3 regions of the Enterococcus sp. R12 genome follow, and region 2 is predicted to be linked to each of the others. Evidence: a T-box and tRNA genes for the amino acid it is inferred to sense, from the RefSeq annotation. Region 2 holds a T-box; the other regions hold tRNA genes.
The links. A T-box is a leader RNA that pairs with one kind of tRNA and senses whether it is charged. The one in region 2 lies ahead of leuS (leucine--tRNA ligase), so its partner is inferred to be a tRNA-Leu.
Positions count from the first base shown of each region.

Region 1: it encodes a tRNA-Leu, which carries the amino acid that the T-box ahead of leuS (leucine--tRNA ligase) is inferred to sense. The anticodon was not compared.
Region 3: it encodes a tRNA-Leu, which carries the amino acid that the T-box ahead of leuS (leucine--tRNA ligase) is inferred to sense. The anticodon was not compared.

Region 1 is NZ_CM176874.1:1,019,983-1,024,390, forward strand. It holds gene ACTW1R_RS04745 (DIP1984 family protein) at 1-30, opposite strand, end outside; gene ACTW1R_RS04750 (peptide ABC transporter substrate-binding protein) at 592-2,244, shown strand; tRNA gene ACTW1R_RS04755 (tRNA-Leu) at 2,338-2,419, opposite strand; T-box leader at 3,050-3,289, shown strand; gene ACTW1R_RS04760 (SAM hydrolase/SAM-dependent halogenase family protein) at 3,381-4,229, shown strand; gene ACTW1R_RS04765 (ECF-type riboflavin transporter substrate-binding protein) at 4,226-4,408, shown strand, end outside.
Region 2 is NZ_CM176874.1:3,257,843-3,262,250, forward strand. It holds gene ACTW1R_RS15085 (hypothetical protein) at 1-94, shown strand, start outside; gene leuS (leucine--tRNA ligase) at 200-2,614, opposite strand; T-box leader at 2,702-2,921, opposite strand; gene ACTW1R_RS15095 (LysM peptidoglycan-binding domain-containing protein) at 2,964-4,408, opposite strand, start outside.
Region 3 is NZ_CM176874.1:2,109,106-2,113,513, reverse strand. It holds gene ACTW1R_RS09770 (hypothetical protein) at 1-39, opposite strand, end outside; gene ACTW1R_RS09765 (Ltp family lipoprotein) at 241-1,467, opposite strand; tRNA gene ACTW1R_RS09760 (tRNA-Leu) at 1,873-1,955, opposite strand; gene ACTW1R_RS09755 (hypothetical protein) at 2,150-3,262, shown strand; gene ACTW1R_RS09750 (ABC transporter permease subunit) at 3,259-4,408, shown strand, end outside.

The DNA of each region.
Region 1 (4,408 bases), 1.3 Mb from region 2:
TCTTAAAAGTAACGCTTCTGCTAATTTCATTTTGGCACACTCCTTTTTACAAATGAGAAGGCTTATCTAGTTCTTATCCTAGAGAAGAACGTGACGAAAGGCAAGCAAGACGCAAAACAAGCTCTGATAGAAAAATCATAAAAAACTGAATATTCGCAATTCTTGTTGACTTCCAAAAACACCAATAGTATACTTTAAAACAATCATGAAATAGACAAAAAAACGTCATTTACCTGTTTTTTAGATAAAAAGAAAGACGATGAAGAGAAGAGTAGCTTTGGAATCTGTTAGAAGAGAACCCGGATGGTGAGAAAGGGCAGCAGAAAAAAAGTGAAGATGAGCTCTGAGTGATCTGATTTGTTCACGCAAATCAGACGGAAAGCAGCCGTTACCGTGCCAAGTATCTTAGCGTACTGTTGAGGTGCCATTTGTGAGAATGGTGCGAAAAAGGGTGGTAACACGAAAATCTCGTCCCTTTGTTTGTCAAAGTTGATAAGCAAAGGGATGAGGTTTTTTCTTTTTATCGTTGAATGCGTTTTTTGCTGTCATGAAAAACACTTGCGTTGGTTGCGCAATCACATAGGAGGAAGAATGAAAATGATCTGGAAGAAGCGTTTATTGGTTGCAGCAGGAGTGATTGGGTTGACCCTTTCTGGCTGCACGACAACAGGAAATACCGAGGGATCAGAGGCTGAAACTAACGGTGCGCCGAATCAAGCGATTGCGGTGAGTCTACCAGCTGAGCTGACGACTCTCGATACGACCCAAACGACGGATAAAGCAACGTTTACCATCGTACAACATTTATTCGAAGGGCTTTATCGTTTCGATGAAAACAGTGAACCAGTTCCAGGCTTGGCAGAAGGAGTCGAAATCAGTGAAGATGGCAAAACCTATACCTTTACTTTGCGAGACGATGCGAAGTGGAGCAATGGCGAAGCGATCACTTCGGCTGACTTTGCTTATGCGTGGAAAAAGTTAGTTGATCCAGCAACGATGGGACCAAATGCCTATTTGTTGGATAATGTAGTCAATAGTAAAGACATTCGTGAAGGCAATGCAGAGGTAGAAACGATTGGTCTGGAAACCCCAGATGACGCGACCTTTATCGTGCAGTTGGAGCAGCCGCAGCCTTCCTTTTTATCCTTGATTTCCATCGGTTGGTTGGCACCGCAAAATCAAGCCTTTGTTGAAGAAAAAGGCGAGACCTATGCCCGGACAAGTGAAGATTTGTTGTATTCTGGTCCCTTTACTTTAACCGATTGGCAACAGACAGGAGACGAGTGGACGCTAGTGAAAAACGACCAATACTACGATGCTGATGTCGTTCAATTGGAGGAAATCAAAGGCTCCACCATCAAAGAAGAAAATACGGGGATCCAATTGTTTGAAAGCGGCGACCTGGATTTGCAAAAAATCAGCGGAATCTATGTTCAACAATACGGGGACAATGAAGAGCTAGTTACGCAAAACGATGTGGCGAACTTTTTCTTAGACTTCAATAAAACCGCCAACGATGCTTTAGCAAATGTTCATGTGCGTAAAGCGATCGCGTTGGCGATCGACAAAGAAAGTCTCGTGGATAATGTGTTGAACGATGGAGCGAAAGTTTTAAATGGATTGATCCCTACCGGCTTAGCAGCGAATCCAAATACTGGCGAAGATTTTCGAGCATATAGCGGTGATTATAATCTGTATGATTTAGAGGCTGCCAAGGAAGAGTGGGAAAAAGCCCAAGCGGAAATTGGCGAAAGTACGACGCTGCGTTTATTAGTGACAGATGATGACAATGGTCAAAAAATCGGGGAGTACTTGCAAAGCCAACTGCAAGAAAACTTGCCAGGCTTGTCGATCTCCATCAACAAACAGCCACGTGCCAGCTTGAATCAATCAAGAGCAAATAGTGATTATGAGCTTTCCGTTTCTGGCTGGATCGCTGGAAGCAGTGACATGGATATGTTCTTTATCTTATACAAAAACGGCGCTTCCTTTAACTACGGCGGCTATATCAATGAAGAATATACGGCGTTGACGGAAGATGCGCGCACCGTTCATGCCAACGACCCCGATCAATATTTTGAAGATTACAAAGCGGCAGAAGAAATTTTGTTGGAACAAGATGCTGCGCAAGTCCCTCTTTACCAAAGTGCTTCAAATTATTTGATCAAATCAAATGTTAAAGACATTCAATTCCCAGCTTATGGTGCGCATTTCTTTTTCCGCACCGCCTATGTTAGTGAATAAGGGGAAAAATAGTTGAATGAAACGCGCATGTTTATTTGATGAACATGCGCGTTTTGCAACAAAAAAAGCAGTTCAGAAAGCTGAACTGCTAAATGCGGAAGATGGGAGTTGAACCCACACGAGATAAACTCACACGCGCCTGAAGCGTGCGCGTCTGCCATTCCGCCACTTCCGCATAAGATAAAGATAATCCTTTCTAGGAAGAAATGCAAGTCCAATCTCACAAAAAGGAGCCCGCCAGCGGGGACTGGCGGGATAGGAGTAAAAATGAAAAAGTGTTAGGGTTGTTTGTTGGTATACATTTATAATAGCGGGAAAATGTGAAAAAAAATTGACGAATCAAACAGAATTCTGAGAAGAAATCGCCAAGAAAAAGTGAAACCATCTAAAACAGTCAGAAGACAAAAAGGAGCCCGCCAGCGGGGACTGGCGGGAAGGAGTAAAAATGAAAAAGTGTTAGGGTTGTTTGTTGGTATGTATTTATAATAGCGGGAAAATGTGAAAAAATATTGACGAATCAAACAGAATTCTGAGAAGAAATCGCCAAGAAAAAGTGAAACCAGATAAAACGGTCAGAAGACAAAAAGGAGCCCGCCAGCGGGGACTGGCGGGAAGGAGTAAAAATGAAAAAGTGTTAGGGTTGTTTGTTGGTATACAGGTATCATACCGAGAAAATATGAAGAATTTTCGAGTGAAATTTAGAAATTGCGTGAATCTTTTGACAAATTATGGCTTCTGTTTGAATTTTTTCTTAAAAGAGAATTGACAAAAGGCACAAGCTTTGATAATTTTAATGAAACAAAATGCAAACGCGATGAAAAAGAAAGTAGAATCACGGGCGTTGTCTAGCAGAGAGTTCCAGCAGGTGAGAAGGAACGACAACAAATGATTTGAAAATGACTTTGGAGCGGATTTTCTGACTAATTAGGAAAATACGGTTGCCCCGTTAACAAGCGACAGTCTCCGAGTGTTTTCGGGTACTGAATGAGGTGAGGCCTGTGAAGGCTTTACAGATTAAGGTGGTACCGCAGGTGATGCCCTTAGCTTTGGCTAAGGGCTTTTTTTGTGTCTGTAGGGTCAGCTGTTTCATGCGAAGGTTTTGTTGAAAAGGAGAAAGGTTGTTGGGAGGAGAGAAAATGCACAAATTAGTGGTTCAAACCGATTTTGGTTTGCAAGATGGAGCGGTCAATGCGATGTACGGGGTAGCCTATCAAGTGGCACCAGAGCTGGTCATTGCGGATTTGACTCATGAGATCGAGCCATACAACATTCATGACGCCAGCTATCGCCTGCTGCAAAGCGTCACCTATTGGCCAGCAGGAACAGTCTTTGTTTCAGTGGTCGATCCTGGCGTAGGGTCTGATCGACGAAGTGTGGTTGCCAAGCTGGCGACCGGGCAGTTGGTTTTGACACCAGATAACGGCACCCTGACCTATTTAGCGACTTATATCGGAATCGCTGAACTTCGGGTGATCAATGAGGCAACTGAGCGCTTGGCAGGATCAGCCGAAAGCCATACGTTTCATGGTCGGGATGTTTATATGTATAATGCCGCTCGGCTCGCCAGCGGTGCCATCAGCTTTGAAGAGCTAGGAACACCTGAACCTAAAGAAGCGATCCAAGTTTTTGCCATTGAAAAGCCAAGCCAAACAGCTGAAACGATCACAGGGACGATCGATATTCTCGATATCCGCTTTGGTTCGTTGTGGACGAATATTCCCCACACGTTCTTTAAGCAATGGCAGGTCCAATACAATGAGTCGCTGCTCGTCAGTATCTACTACCAAGATACCCTGCGTTATCAAGAAGAAGTGCGTTTCGGACGCTCCTTTGCGCAAGTGGCAGAACAAGAACCCGTCTTATATGTCAATTCCTTGCTGAATATCGGTTTAGGGCTCAACTTGGCTTCATTTGCTGAAACCTATAAAATCGGCACTGGCACAAATTGGAAAATTACCCTCAAAAAAAGGAGAAATGAAAAATGAATCAATCAAAATTTACAGTAAAACACATTGTTGCAATCGGTATCGGTGCCGCGGTCTTTTTCGTCTTAAAACGTTTCGTCACGATTCCGACGGGTTTCCCAAATACAGATATCGCCACAGCCTATCCTTTCTTGGCGCTATTAGGCGTTGTCTACGGTCCGATCGTGGCTGGTTTAGCA
Region 2 (4,408 bases):
TCGCGCTACGTATCCAAACGGCTTTCTACTAGTGATCTTGATTCCATTGGTCGCAACAGCCGCTTTGTTCTATGGGATCATTCGCAAAAAATAACAAAAAAGTGTTGCTGAGAACTACTCAGTAACACTTTTTTTCTTTGTCGTCACCAAAAAGCTGCCTAACAGACCCTCGATCTGCTAGGCAGCTATTTTTTAGCGTTTAGTTTGCAACGATATTGACCAATTTGTTCGGTACGACGATCACTTTACGGATCGTTTTTCCTTGGAGCTGTTCTTGGACAAGTTCGTTTTCTTGCGCCAATTGTTCAAGCACTGCTTTTTCGGCATCCGCTGGCACCATTGCTTTGGCGCGAACTTTGCCGTTGACTTGAAAGACGACTTCGATCTCGTCTTCCACTAGGGCACTTTCGTCATAGGTTGGCCATGGCACATAAGAGATCCCTTGGTCATTCCCGAGGATCGACCATAGCTCTTCCCCGATATGCGGTGCGATCGGAGCCAATAGCTGCACAAATCCTTCGACATATTCGTAAGGCAAGGCATCGGCTTTGTACGCTTCATTGACAAAGACCATCAATTGGGAAATCGCCGTATTGAAGTGCAGCTGCTCAAAATCTTCCGTCACTTTCTTAACGGTTTGATGGTAAACTTTCGACAATTTGCCATCGTTGAATGTCGTGATGCGGTCACGCATTTTGCCATTTTCATCGACGATCAAGCGCCACACACGATCCAAGAATTTACGACTGCCTTCAAGACCATTCTCATTCCAAGCGATCGATGCATCCAATGGTCCCATAAACATTTCATATAGACGCAAAGTATCCGCACCGTATTGATTGATGACATCATCTGGATTGACGACGTTGCCGCGGGATTTTGACATTTTTTCATTGTTTTCCCCAAGGATCATCCCTTGGTTGAACAATTTTTCAAATGGTTCTTTCGTTGGCACGACACCGATATCATACAAGAATTTATGCCAGAAGCGAGCATAAAGCAAGTGCAAGACAGCGTGCTCTGCGCCACCGATATAAATATCGACTGGCATCCAGCGTTTCAATTTGTCGTAGTCTGCCAAAACAGACTTATTATGAGGATCGATAAAGCGCAAGAAATACCATGAACTTCCAGCCCATTGCGGCATCGTATTGGTTTCACGACGTCCTTTTTTTCCAGTTTCAGGGTCGGTGACATTGACCCAATCTGTGACATTGGCTAATGGCGATTCACCAGTACCGCTTGGTTTGATATTGTCGGTTTTTGGCAAACGCAACGGCAGCTGATCTTCAGGAAGCGTCGTAGTCGTCCCATCTTCCCAATGGATGATTGGGATTGGCTCTCCCCAATACCGTTGGCGAGAGAACAACCAATCGCGAAGACGATAGCTGACTTCTTTTTTCCCAACGTGGTTTTCTTCCAACCATGCGACCATTTTTTCGATGGCTGTCTCTTTGTCTAGCCCATCCAAAAAGTCTGAATTGATATGCAGTCCATCTTCGGTATAGGCAGATTCTTCCACGTTGCCCCCTGCCAATACAGGAATGATCTCTAAGCCAAATGTTTTGGCAAATTCGTGGTCACGTTCGTCATGGGCAGGAACCGCCATGATCGCACCTGTTCCATAAGAAGCCAAAACATAATCGGCGATCCAAATCGGGATTTCTTTACCATTCACGGGATTGATGGCATAGGCACCTGTGAAGACACCAGTTTTTTCTTTGGCCAAATCTGTTCGGTTCAAATCAGATTTTTTCGACGCTTCTTCTACATAGGCATCAATGGCTGCTTTTTGTTCTGGTGTAGTGATTTGGGCCACTAGCTCATGTTCTGGTGCCAATACGGCGTAGGTCGCACCAAACAAGGTATCTGGGCGAGTCGTAAAGACGGTAAAGTCTTTTTCCATCCCTGCCACTTTAAACGTAACGTTGGCTCCGACCGAACGTCCGATCCAATTGCGTTGCATTTCTTTGATGCTTTCTGGCCAATCAACTTCTTCTAAATCGTCCAACAAACGATCAGCATACGCTGTGATTTTCAGCATCCATTGGCGCATCGGTTTGCGGATCACATCGTAGCCGCCCCGTTCGCTTTTGCCGTCAATGACTTCTTCATTGGCGATCACGGTCCCAAGCTCTGGTACCCAGTTTACTGGAACTTCGGCTTCATAAGCTAACCCTTTTTCATAAAGCTTGGTAAAGATCCATTGCGTCCACTTGTAGTACTCGGGATCTGTCGTATTGATTTCACGATTCCAGTCATAGCTGAATCCTAGCGCATTGATTTGACGGCGGAAGGTCTCAATATTTTTCTTCGTGAATTCCGCTGGATCATTTCCAGTGTCTAGTGCATATTGTTCGGCAGGCAGACCAAAGGCATCCCAGCCCATTGGGTGCAGTACATTGTACCCTTGGCTGCGTTTGAAGCGGCTCAAGATATCCGTAGCTGTATAGCCTTCTGGATGTCCGACATGTAATCCTTGTCCAGATGGATATGGGAACATATCTAGCGCATAAAATTTTGGTTTGTCCGGCTCATCATGGGTGTTGAATTCATTTTTCTTTGCCCAATATTTTTGCCATTTTTTTTCGATTTCTTTGTGATTGTAATTCACGATGGACTCCTCCTAAAAAATTGGTGTTTTGCTCGTCAAATCAACCAGCAAAACTTAAAAAAAGTCCTATAAAAATCGCTATGATTTTTATAGGACGTTATCAACGTGGTACCACCTAAGTTTATCTGCTCCTCAAAAAAGCAGACCTCGATGTTTTAACGGCCATCGCCGTATCTGCCTAGCCAAATCAGGTTCAGTCAGATATCACTCGAAGACGAGTTCGAAAGGTGTGCTGTGCATTTCCACCAACCATGCACTCTCTAAAAGTCCCACCGTACTTCTACTATTCCTTCTCAAACGTGAAAGTTTCTTTGCACTTATCCTAACAAAAATCATTAGGAATAGCAATCTATTTTACCCTAACTGTTTGTCCTGGGTAAATAAAGTTATTTTGAATATTGTTCCATTGGATAAATTGATCCGTCGTGATGCCGAACTTATCTGCGATCCCCCAAACAGAATCCCCCGATGCGACCTTGTACGTACCATTTGTCGCTGAAGTGCTGGTAGTAGCTGCCGTGCCGCCTTGCTTGACGACCACCTTTTGTCCTGGATAGATAAAATCATTTTTGATGTTGTTCCAGCTGCGGAATTGGTCCATCGAAATCCCGTGTTTATTGGCAACTGACCAGACTGAATCACCAGAAGCCACCGTATAGGTGTTGCCTGCAGCACTGCTGCTGGTTTGGCTGCTGACGGTCGTGCTCGTCGTTGTACTTGTACGGGTAGAACTACCGCTGACAACCACCTTTTGACCTGGATAAACATAGTCGTTTTTAATATTGTTCAAGCTACGGAACTGATCCATCGAGATGCCATGCTTGTTAGCGATCGACCAGACTGAATCGCCAGCTGCTACCGTGTAGGTGCCGCCACTGCTTTGGCTAGCCGTTGATGCCGTGCTGACGGTCGTAGTACTGCTGGTATTCGTAGACGAACCACCGCTAACGACAACTTTTTGACCTGGATAGACAAAATCATTTTTGATGTTGTTCAAACTGCGAAATTGATCCATCGAAATGCCATGCTTATTGGCGATCGACCAAACGGAATCGCCAGAAACTACGGTGTAGGTATTGCCTGATGTAGTTGCTGAAGCATTGCGATTGACGATCGATACCGTTGAAGTTGCCGAAGTACTTTGGGCGCTGCCGTTGACTTTCAAGGTTTGTCCTGGATAAACAAAATCGTTTTTGATATTGTTCAAACTGCGCAGCTGATCCATGGAGATGCCATGTTTGTTGGCGATCGACCAGACTGAGTCGCCCGAAGCGACTGTATAGGTTTGACTGCCGCTCGTGCTGACAGCTGATGTCGTGGTCGTCATACTCGTTGAAGCACTGGCTGTGGCGCCACCACCGGCATTGCCAGAAGCTGGCGTGTCATATTTCGTCAACCCAAATTGCTGGATCACGGCATTCAGTGAAGAGGCATAGTTTGGTGCAGTCGCATAACGGCCTGCTAGCCATGCGGTTGCATCAAGATATGAAGTCGTATTGCTTTTCCAAGCGCCAGAATAATACGCGACACCGCTTTGTAAAGAAGTTGAGCGTAAAGTACGTGCGTTATCTTCAAATGATTGCGTGTAAGATGGGTAACGCTTAAAGGGTTCATTCATAGTCAACCATTGGTTGTTCAAATATTCTAAGGTACTCATATAAACGGTTTGACCGTTATAGCTGCCTTTGATTCCGAAAAGATTGTAATTCGGTGCTTTTGATAAGCTGCTTCGGCCCCAACCACTTTCTAAAATGGCTTGCGCTATCATCACAGAAGCATATAGATCGTTGGCGT
Region 3 (4,408 bases), 1.1 Mb from region 2:
CAGTATTAGTAATAAAGGCAACAAAACTTGTTTTTTCATTTTTCTCCTCCTCGTGAGACTCTAGTAAACCTCGCCATTTTGTACGAATGAACGCATTAGATCGAGCTCTTTCTTGGCTATAAACATAGCCACAATATAAGGGACATCAACTGAGCCCCCAAAGTTAGACCAAAAAACCTAACTTTTTGAGGTCACTACAACAGCATATGGGCATCGCGATGCCCTTTTCTTCGCTAGCTTTTAGTTACCTATGTTTGTCATCGCGTAGTCGATTTGTTCTTCTGAAAAGTCTTCAAAAGCCAATAACCGGCGAATGTTGTCAGGAGGAAGACTCATCAAGGAATGATAGCTATTTGCTTTCTTCAATGCCTGCTCGTTCCAATCAATCGTGAGCTGATCAACTGCCCATTGTGCATCATTATGGGTAAACCCTTCAAATTCTAATTGTTGTATCAATCGTGCACGTGAGAAAGCCATGAGGTTCGTAAAGGATTCGGCACGAGCGATCGCTCGTCTTTGTTCTGAAGATCGTTTATTCTCGGTCTGAGTTTGTTCGTCATTGTTTTGCTCTTGCTGCAAAGCCGTAGCTGCTTCTTGTTTGGCGTTTGCTTCTTGAAGCTGTTGATACACGGTAGTGACCATGTCTTGATCAATGTCATGATCAAAGCCATAGGTCATCACCGCCAGCTGATGTTCATCAGAAGATTGATCGAATCGATTCATAAACATCAACGATTCACGAGGAATATTTACGGCGAGCGCTCGTAAAATCGTTTCATAGAAAGCAGCTTTTTGCTCGTCGGCAGTTTCCCGATTCAGAACAGTAAACCCAGATGCGTACTCCTCATCGGGCATCGCAAAAACGAAGACGTCAACATTCGTTTCGCTTGTGTGGTAAACGGTGGCAGTGAGTCCATCGTCAAGTTCGATTGTGCGATGAAGAGTAAGCGCATCTTCTGTGAGCTGCTGAAGCTGCTCGATATCGTCTGCCAAAAGCCCCAGCTTTTCCCGCGGATCGGCTTCAGGAATCGTTTCGTTTGCTACCTCTAGTAGACTGTCGAGGTTGTCTTGATTACTGAGGATGATCGGACTTTTTTCATGGATTGCAGCAAGGGCTTGGCTGCGACCAATGCGAGCAGCAAACCAAGCAGGGACATCGATCCGACGCTCCACTAACGCTCGTTCAGCGGTTGCCATCAAATCAATCGTGTGGCTGATCAATTGCTGAAGGTCTTCGTCGGAAGAATCAAGCTCTTCCAAAATAGCCAGTTCGGCTTGGCTGCCTGCAATCAGCAATTCTAAGGTCGCTGGTTGATAATAGGCCCAACCCGTTCCAGACTGGTTTGTATATTCCAGTCGTGCGTCGATGCCAAGCGCAACGGTCTCTGACAGTTCTTCATCTGCCTTCGTGCAGCCGATAAGCAAAATAACGAATGACAATAGGGTGATCAGTATTCTTTTTTTCATTAGACTCCTTCTTTCTATCGAAAGTAACTGAGAAAACGGTCGGCAGAGGTTGGTTCATCTGGGGGAAGGAGGAGGGCAGGTGAATGGAAAAAATGTTGAAAAGATTTCCATCACAAGTTCATTCAAGCAATTGTTTCTGATACGCTAATAAGAAAAAACGGAAAATCGAACTAAATTTTATGAATAGTCGTTATATTATTCATTTTATATGAAAAATATCTCTAAATGCAACGATAAAAGGATTTTTATTGGATTTTTTATATTTGGGGAAAGGAAGGTTACTATCAACTTTTGAGGAGTAGGTACTCAAGATCAAAGCGATCGAGGGAATTCATTGAAGGATCGCCAGGGGGGATCTTTTGTGCAAACAAAAAACAGCTTCCCACAATGGGGAAGCTGTAAGGATGCGGAAAATGGGATTTGAACCCACACGAGCGATTGCTCACAAGACCCTCAATCTTGCACGTCTGCCATTCCGTCATTTCCGCAAATACTATAAGGAAACGCAGGCTAAGGTAGTTCTGTCACGCCGCGTCTAGAAAATATCTTACCTGATTTTCAGCAGGTTTGTCAATAACTTTTCCAAATGCTATTTGAAAGAATTTTCAGACTTTAGATTGCATTTTTTTCTATAAAAGGTATGCTAAAAGAATGAATAATTATTTTTTTGAGAGGAGAGCAAATGAACTATTTTAAAAACCAACTGGCAAAAGCTGTTAAGCAGAAAACATTCATCTTCCTGCTCATTGGGGCCTTTAGTTTAGGCTGCTGTTTTTCCATTTATTTGAAACTGATGGAACCTGTCAACTTGCCCGCTACCATTACCGCAGAAAAAGCGGAGGCTTCACGGCTTGTTGATCGCTACCAAGCCAATCAATCTGGTTCACCGGATGAGCAAGAGGTATATCAGCTATTACTTGATAACAATACTTTGACCTCACGGCAGCTGTCCAACTTGATTATGGAGGAATATGAACGATTTTATCAAACGAGTATTCAAATGGCGGAGCTAAAAAAGCAGATTTGGGCGTCTTCAGTTGATGACAAAGCCTTTTTACCGCCGATGTGGTCGATCGAACAAGAGCAGACGGTCTATCAAGCCTTAGTCGAGCAACAAAAAGATCCGGTTCTCACGGCTGCCAATACCCAGACGGCTGTCGCTTTGGCAATAACGTTTTTACTGAATTTTGGGTTCTTCTTCTGGGCTTTTTTTGCTAGTGACAATTTATTAGAAGAAAGAGAACACTTCTCCTTGATCCGCTCATACCCACAGATTTTCCCGATTCGGATGGTCAGTAAGGTTTTTGTCAAAACGATCACCAATTTAGGAATCTTGCTCGTGTTTTTCTTAGGCGTCTTTCTTTCAATGAGCCTTCTGGGGGAGTTCGGGGATTGGCAGTATCCAGTAGCCGTCTATCTCAGTGGGGATTGGGTAGCCTTACCTTTTTGGCAGAGCGTTTTATCTAGTATGGTTTCTTTTGCCTTGCTGATTGGTTTGATCGAATGCCTAGGTTTTGTCATGAACATGGTCGCAGCCAATCGATACGTCTCTTTCTTTTTACTGGTGCTTTTTTATGGATTCGGCTTGATTCCGATGCTGCAAAAGATCCCTATATTACCAGTTCATCTAGCTGCTATGGATAAATTTTATTCGGGTGCCTTTGCTTTGGGCTCTGGCACTTCTTGGGGCGTCTATGCCAGTTGGCTGCTGACGCTAGTGTGGATCTTCCTTTGTTTAAGCATCATGCTTGTTGCGGATAAACAGAATCGCTTGTTGAGAGGAGGTAAAGGATGAAAGACTATTTTTTCTTTGAATTACGCCAGCTGTTAAAAAGCAAGAAAACCATTGGCCTTTTTTGCTTGCTGCTGATCTACAGCGGCGTTTACAGTTTTTGGCAAAGAGACTTTCGCCCGATTGAACGAGTAGATAAAACAGAAATGCAACAACGCTATACCGTGCGACAAGATTTTCTTGATCAACAAGCAGCCAATCCCTCTGACCATTGGTCGGCATTCATGGCAGTCGAAATGTTTACCCCATGGAATGAAGCAGAAAAACAACGGCTCGACGCGCTAGCCGAGAAAGACTGGCAAGCATACGCACAAAGCACAAGTACTTGGTACCATCTCGCTTTGCAATTTACCGATGAACGAAATATATTTTATACCCCTGATTATTACACGTTTCGAAATTACTATGCTGGGTATGACGGGCGCTTCGGCTATGCATCAACCGCAAAACTGATGGAGGCTTTTAGCCAGCTGCCCAATAGCAAACTCTCTCAAGCAGTCATGGAGCAAAAAACGGGGGTGCAAGCATTACAGCGAAGCTTTACTGAATATTTACCGATTCTATTAATTGCTGTTTCTTTATTTTTGGCGATCGATTGTTTACCAAAAGAACGAAGACATAAATCTCTGTTTCTTTCACTGCCATTATCGACAGAAGAGATCCTTTGGAGCAAAACGGCAGCGTTGATGGTTGGTTCTGCAATCGCAACGCTAGGAACCATGTTCTTTATCTGGTTTGGCTCTGGTATTCAATTCGGCTTTGGCTCCTTGGAACTGCCAGTCACGATTTTATCATCGTCCTTTGATGCCCGCTACCCGATCACAGATTTCAATGCTTTTGAAACACAAGCCATCGGTCTTTTTTTAAGTCAATGTTTTCTTGCAACGCTTTTCTTGCAGTTTCTTTATTGTCGCGGCATCTTGCTGTTCAGTGCCCTGTTTCGCTCAGAGCTGATTAATCTGCTTGTGGCTGGTTTTTGTTTGCTTTCGCCCTTTCTTTTCCAACGGCGCTGGTTTAGTGCCTACCTTGATAAAACGCTGTATGTCTATCTGTATCAAAATGTGGGACAAGTCCTTTCAGGCTGGACACGCTTTTACTTTGGTTCTGCAGGATTTACGATGGAAAAAGGCTTACTTTTATTAGGCGGGG